Bdellovibrio bacteriovorus str. Tiberius: one gene and its partner. The protein of the gene in region 1 interacts with the protein of each later gene in a pairwise test. Links are inferred from orthologs where the notes say so. Each region holds a gene or a part of one and is shown on either strand. Other genes may lie near its edges. The genes, in order: BDT_RS10900 and BDT_RS01455.

What was found.
Region 2: the proteins of BDT_RS10900 (region 1) and BDT_RS01455 interact in binary tests that used the Bacillus subtilis proteins (3 or more experiments, as listed by UniProt). The link is inferred for Bdellovibrio bacteriovorus str. Tiberius from one-to-one orthologs.

Annotation. Positions count from the first base shown.
Region 1 is NC_019567.1:2,272,751-2,276,006, forward strand. Bases 221-3,152 are described here. They hold BDT_RS10900 (COX15/CtaA family protein), read left to right. Parts: upstream 221-1,198; coding sequence 1,199-2,107; downstream 2,108-3,152. Other genes in these bases: BDT_RS10895 (cation diffusion facilitator family transporter), read right to left, coding at 221-1,109; BDT_RS10905 (LON peptidase substrate-binding domain-containing protein), read right to left, coding at 2,100-2,717; BDT_RS10910 (thiol-disulfide oxidoreductase DCC family protein), read left to right, coding at 2,797-3,152. Outside these bases: more of BDT_RS10895, read right to left, coding at 207-220; more of BDT_RS10910, read left to right, coding at 3,153-3,186; BDT_RS10915 ((deoxy)nucleoside triphosphate pyrophosphohydrolase), read right to left, coding at 3,171-3,256.
Region 2 is NC_019567.1:289,976-293,227, forward strand. Bases 216-3,143 are described here. They hold BDT_RS01455 (protoheme IX farnesyltransferase), read left to right. Parts: upstream 216-1,204; coding sequence 1,205-2,083; downstream 2,084-3,143. Other genes in these bases: BDT_RS01445 (cytochrome c oxidase subunit 3 family protein), read left to right, coding at 216-858; BDT_RS01450 (cytochrome C oxidase subunit IV family protein), read left to right, coding at 862-1,197; maiA (maleylacetoacetate isomerase), read right to left, coding at 2,295-2,951; BDT_RS01465 (hypothetical protein), read left to right, coding at 3,070-3,143. Also shown: ctaD (cytochrome c oxidase subunit I), read left to right, coding at 1-206; more of BDT_RS01445, read left to right, coding at 193-215; more of BDT_RS01465, read left to right, coding at 3,144-3,252. UniProt on the Bacillus subtilis protein: Converts heme B (protoheme IX) to heme O by substitution of the vinyl group on carbon 2 of heme B porphyrin ring with a hydroxyethyl farnesyl side group.

The DNA of each region.
Region 1 (3,256 bases):
CCTTATTTTGTACGCCCATACCTTTATCGGTAATTATGTGAAAAAACTGATGGAAATCGCGGACTTTTATAAATTTGAAATGAAGTTCCGTCTCACACTGAAGCGAAATGTGCTGACTGTGGAATGAAGCTGACTCAGACAGAGATTGTGGAAAAGAAAAAGCCCGGCATTGCCGGGCTTGATTAATGTTTCATTTATAAACAGTCTTAGTGATGTTCCGGATCCGCGCAGTGAGTGCCGTCAGATTCCGTTTCGATGGTGGCTTCGACGATACCGAAATCACGGACTCGTTTCTTGACCTGGTTTTTAATTTTTTCAATATCCGCAGGTCCGGCTCCGCTGGCAACAACCACGTGCCCGGTAAAGATGTGGTTTTCACCGTCCAGGGACCACAGATGCGCATGGTGAACACCCACAACCTGATCAACCTCCAAAATGGCTTTTTCAACATCCAGCACCTGAATATGACTTGGCGACGCCATCAAAAACACTTTCAATGCCTCACGCAAATTGCGAACCACATTGTACAGAATCCACGACGCCAGAGCGATCGCCATCCCTGCATCCAACTGCGGCACATCAAAGAATTTCATAACAAGGGCGCCGATCAGAACCATCACCCAGCCCAGCACATCTTCGATCATGTGCCACATCAGCATTTTTTCATTCAGGGATTCACCCTTGGACACACGGTAAGCGGCAAAACCATTCACTGCCACGCCCAGGAACGCCAGCAGGATCATGCCATCCGCATGCGGCTGTTGCGGCGCGAACAAACGCGGCACGGCCTCTACCAAAATGAAGATCGAGCCCAACACCAGAATTAAACCGGTGATCACCGCCCCGAGGGTGGAAAAACGACGATAGCCATAGGAAAACTTGCCATCACTTTGCTTGTGCGACACTTTTTCCAGAATGATCGCCAAAAGCATCGCTATTGCATCTCCGAAATCATGAAGCGCATCCGACAAGATCGCCACAGAGTTCGTCCAAAGCCCCCCGATCAGCTCTATCACCGCAAAGGTCAGATTCAGCACCAGCGCAAAGGTCATGCGACCGACGACCGCGCCATGGGAATGATGATGATGAGCGTGCTTGGATTCAGCCATAGCTCATTTAACGCTTTTCTGGGATTGGAAGTCAATCGAACAGCCTTGAATTGACCCCCAGATACGGTCGTGATAGTTCAAAAGTCACTATGAAACGCTCTCAATACAAGCAATTTGCATTTGGCCTGCTCGTTTACACCCTTCTCGTCATCCTTTGGGGTGCGTGGGTGAGAATTTCTCACTCTGGCGATGGCTGCGGCGACACTTGGCCTCTTTGCCACGGACAGCTGATTCCCGAAGCCGAACGCGGAAAAACCTGGGTTGAATACGGCCATCGCCTGATGTCGGGAATCTACGGCCTGGTGGTGATTTACTTCTGGTGGGTGGCGCGCAAGCTTTATCCTCAAGGACACTATGCACGCAAAGCCGCTGTGGCGACTTTGATCTTCACCATCTCTGAAGCTCTGCTGGGAGCAAAGCTGGTTCTGTTCGGACTCGTAACCACGAACGACACACCTTATCGCGCTTTCATCATGGCTTTGCACCAGATCAATTCCTTCCTGCTGACCGGATCTGTGGCACTGACCTATGCGGCAGCCCTGATAACTGAAGACCTGCGAGTTCCGACAACTCAAGACCGTCGTTATCGCCTGATGCCCTGGGTGATCGTGATCATCGGTATCACCGGAGCGTGGGCCTCGCTTTCCAATTCACTGTTCCCGACGGACAATCTGTTCCAAGGGTTGCTGGATGATTTCTCCAGCGAGTCCCACTTCCTGGTTCGCCTTCGCGGCTTCCACCCCGTGCTGGCTCTGCTGGGCGGCGGCAGTCTTGCGCTGTTCTTCTGGCTGAAGGCTCAGACAACGGAATCCCTGCTGGTGCAAAAACGCTCCGTGCAAATGAGTCTGCTTTTGATTGCGGGTATTTTGTTCGGAATCGCAACGCTGCTTTTGCATGCGCCGGTGTGGATGAAAATCGTGCACTTGGCTTTGGCTCACACGATCTGGGTGGTGTTGCTGCAGTGGGTGTTCTTCATCCGCAGCAATAAACTTACGTAGTCAGTTCGTTCGACTCCATCAGACGGTGCAGGAAATGCACCTTCTCGTTGATGTCGTCGTATTCCAAAACCATCTGCTGCAAATCGTAATCGCGCACCAGATAGGATGCAAAACTGCCCACGATCTCTTCAGGGTGGGTGAGATTTCTCATGAAGATATCCCTCTGAGCCGGATCCGGAATATGCGTCTGTATCCAACGGGTCAGAATCTTATGCAGGGAATTCAGCTCCAACCTTAGGCTGGGTTCAAGCACGGTTTTCTCGGGGATGATCTGCCCTTCGCAAACCATGTATGGAGTTCCTCGATCAAGGACCTTGCCCAGACGTAACTTGCCCTGCCCCTGAATAAAGACCAAAAGAGTGCCGTTCAGGCGCTCTTCAATAATCTGAGCATACCCGTATCCAGCCACCTCACGCACAAAGGGAACGTTTTCCCCTGGACGCACTGGAGTGACCTTGGAAGGATCCTCAATAAACCCCACGGCAATCGGGGTCTGGGTTTCCACGGCTTCCTTGATCATGGAAAGATAGCGAGGCTCAAAAATATTCAGAGGCTTGGTGGTCCTTGGGAACAAGGTCACATTAACTAGAGGAAAAAGAAAGACTTCCATGCGAACACGACTCCTCTTGCTTGAACTTTGATTATAAGGACTGTAGCCTGTAATTGCTATGGAAAAGGTGGATATATCAATGCGAAATGTGGTCTTTTTTGATGGCGTCTGCCACCTTTGCAATGGTTTTGTCGATGCGGTGATCAGCAAGGACAAGAATCACACTTATCTCTTTGCACCTCTGCAAGGAACAACCGCCGAAGAGGTTCTGAGTGCTCAGGACCGGACCAATCTTGATACAGTGATTTACTTTGAGTCAGGCAAACTTTATTACCGATCCGCTGCTATTTTAAAGATCCTCACCGGCCTGGGCGGAGCCTACAAACTGTTCAGCCTGGCCTGGATCATCCCCGGCCCTTTGCGTGATGTGTTTTACAAACTGATCGCAAAAAACCGCTACTCGTGGTTTGGTGAACGTGAGTTTTGTCGCCTTCCCACGCCCGCTGAGCGCGCTTACCTTTTGCCGTAACTATTCTGAATTTTCGCCACAAACGGACGATCCGCCGCCGACAAGGACATCACATCGATTTCTTCGGGCC
Region 2 (3,252 bases), 2.0 Mb from region 1 along the record:
AGATCTCCACAGTGGGTTCCTGGTTGATCCTTATCGGCTTCCTGGTTGGTCTGTACACGATCGTTCAGGGTCTGATGAAGGGTGAAAAAGCTCCGATGAATCCTTGGGGCTCCAAAACTTTGGAATGGCAGACGTCCTCTCCACCTCCACACGACAACTTCAGTGTTGAACCAGTAGTAACAGCGGGGCCTTATGAGTACAGATAATACAGTTCACGGCGCTCACACAGCACACGTAGCTCACCACTTTAAAACGGCTGAGCAACAGTATTCCTCTGGTAAAGAGGGTATCTGGTTGTTCATGCTGACAGAGATCCTGATGTTCGGTGCGATCTTTGTTGGGTATGCTATCTATCACAACATGTATCCAGCGATGTTCGCTGAAGGCGCATCTTCCCTAGATTGGAAGATGGGTTTCGTGAACACCCTGGTTCTGATCTTCTCGTCCTTCACAATGGCGATCTCGATTTCCTTCATCCAGAAGAACGAGCAGAAAAAAGCGGTCCTTGCCCTGGCAACGACAGTTCTTTGCGGCGCGATCTTCATGGTGATCAAGTACTTCGAATACCAGCATAAATTCCACCTGGGTCTGTTCCCGGGTAAATTCCTGGATGTCGCGAAAGTGGGCGCAGAGCACGCAAACCTTGGTTTGTACTTCGGCTTCTACTACGTAATGACAGGTCTGCACGGTATCCACGTATTGTTGGGTATGGGTCTGATCACTTGGTGTTTGATCCGCACTATCCGCGGTGATTTCCACAGTCAGTACTGGATCGTTGTTGAAGGTGTTGGTTTGTTCTGGCACATCGTCGACTTGATCTGGATCTTCCTATTCCCTCTTCTTTATTTGGTGGGGTAACAAATGGCTCAACATAACGACAACAACCCGAATGTTCTTCATCCGCACATCACTCCACTGGCAACTTACTTCAAAGTTGCCATGGCGTTGTTCGGTCTGACTTTCCTGACAATCATCGCCCACCACTTCAGAGCAAATCTGGGTGCTTTGGCGGCGCCGGTGGCGTTCCTGATTGCTTTGGTGAAAGCGACTCTTGTGTGTCTTTGGTTCATGCACTTGAAAGATGACACCAAAATCAACCGTTTCGTATTTGCTTCCGGCTTCTTCTTCCTGGCGCTGCTTTTCGTGATTTGTGCTATGGATATCGCGACACGCGTACTAGAAGTCAGCCCACTATAAGATCATCGTGTTACGTTTATACGCAGATCTTACCAAGTTTGGCATAGTCGTTTTCTCAGTCCTTGCGGGACTGGCCGGCTATGCCACTGGTTTCCAGATTGAAAATCCCTTTGATTGGAAAATCTTCCTTGAAGCTCTGCTGGGGATTTACTTCCTCAGTTCCGGTTCGCTGGCCCTGAATCAGGTGCAGGACTGGAAGCTTGATCAAAAAATGCCCCGTACAGCCAAGCGTCCGATCCCTTCCGGTAAAATCAAACCGGCAGCGGCGGGCATTCTTTCTGTTGGTCTGTTGCTGGTGGGTTTGAACATTCTGTTCAAGCTGGAGCCAGTGGCCGGCTGGGTGGGTTTGTTCTGCGTCTTCCTTTACAACGGTCCTTACACTTTATGGTGGAAACGCCGTTGGGTGTTTGCAGCCGTTCCGGGTGCGATCCCGGGCGCTTTGCCAGTGACCATCGGTTACGCGGTGGCAAATCCGGATATTTTCAACTCTGAATCTTTGTATCTGTTCCTGATCATGTTCCTGTGGCAGATGCCGCACTTCTGGGTGCTGGCGATCCGTTACAAGGATGACTATGCGGCCGGAGGTATTCCAACCTTGCCGGTGGCTTTGGGGATGGAAAAAACCATGTTCCAGGTCGGTCTTTACACCTTCGTGTATGTGGGTGTGGCTTTGGCGGCGCCGATGTTCGTTCACGCCAGCTGGATGTTCGTACTTCTGACATTCCCGTTTGTGTTCAAGGTTCTGCAAGAATTCTATCGATACTATAAGTCCAATGGGACCGAACGTTGGTTGGCCTTCTTTATGTGGCTCAACGTTTCGATGCTGGTGTTCATCATCATTCCAGTCATCGACAAATGGAACTTCCTCTTTATTCATCATAATTAAGACGGGCTGTTGAAAACGGCCCAATCGACTGCGTTGTTCGGGGGACCTCCTTCGCTCCGACGTGCTTGGAGCACGCCTCCGCTTCGAAGGGACCCCTCCGCCTTGCGCTTGAACCGTTTTGAACAGCCTGGTTTTGCGGGGAGGAGGGAGGGCTGGCCTTCGGCGTCGCCCTTTTTTTGGGGCTTTGCCCCTTGCCCCCAAATGGGGGGATTTATTTTTTGAATTCGTCTGGGGTGTCGATTTGTTTGAAGGGGTGAGCCTTTTGGAAGGCTTCCAGCTTCAGGCAGTTGTTGTTGATCTTTACCAAGGTTGGGAATTTGGTGATGTCGGCTTTGTAGCGTTGAGATGTTAAAAGCTGCGGGATTAGGAAGACATCGGCCATGGTGATTTCATCACCGAAGCTGTAAGTTCCCGAGAATTCTTTCAGGGTTGTTTCAAGAACTTCAAGTCCCTGATAGATCCAGTGCTGGGCCCATTCGTCTTTCTGGTCCTGATCGTAGCCGTGTTTGCCGGTCAGATACTTCAGGGTTTTCAAATTGGCCATCGGGTGCATGAAGGAATTAATCACCTCGCACACTTGGCGGATGCGGGCACGCTTGTAAGCATCTTTCGGCATCAGTGGGGTTTGTGGGAAGACCTCATCCAGGTATTCGATGATGGCAAACGATTCCGGGATGATCTTGCCGTCGTGAACCAGGGTGGGAACGCCGCCCAGAGGATTGATGGCTTTGTATTCGGGGGTCAGTTGTTCGCTCTTCAGCAGATTGATGGGCTTGTATTCAAAGGCCAGACCCTTGTGGTGCAAAGCCAGGCGAACACGGTACGAAGTGGAACTTCGAAAATAGTTGTAAAGTACTATCGAGGACATATACTGACTCCTATTGAGCCTCACATTTCATTCTGCTTTTGATTTTCAGTCAAAGGACTTTTCGATGCCCAATCGCTTTATCTTTTCTCTGCGTTTTTCTTCTAAAGTGTTTTTGAAAATGGCAGTTTTGGCGTTTGCCATGATCGTTTTCATGACCTTGTTCCGACTGAATCTCTATTTCTTGTCAGTGTTTCATGCGACTCCGGATGCGGCGTTTGTTGAAATTGCCCAGTCCTTCCTGGCCGGCTTTCGTTTTGATCTTTTGATTTTTGGTTTTCTTTTTATCCCGCTTTATTTCCTG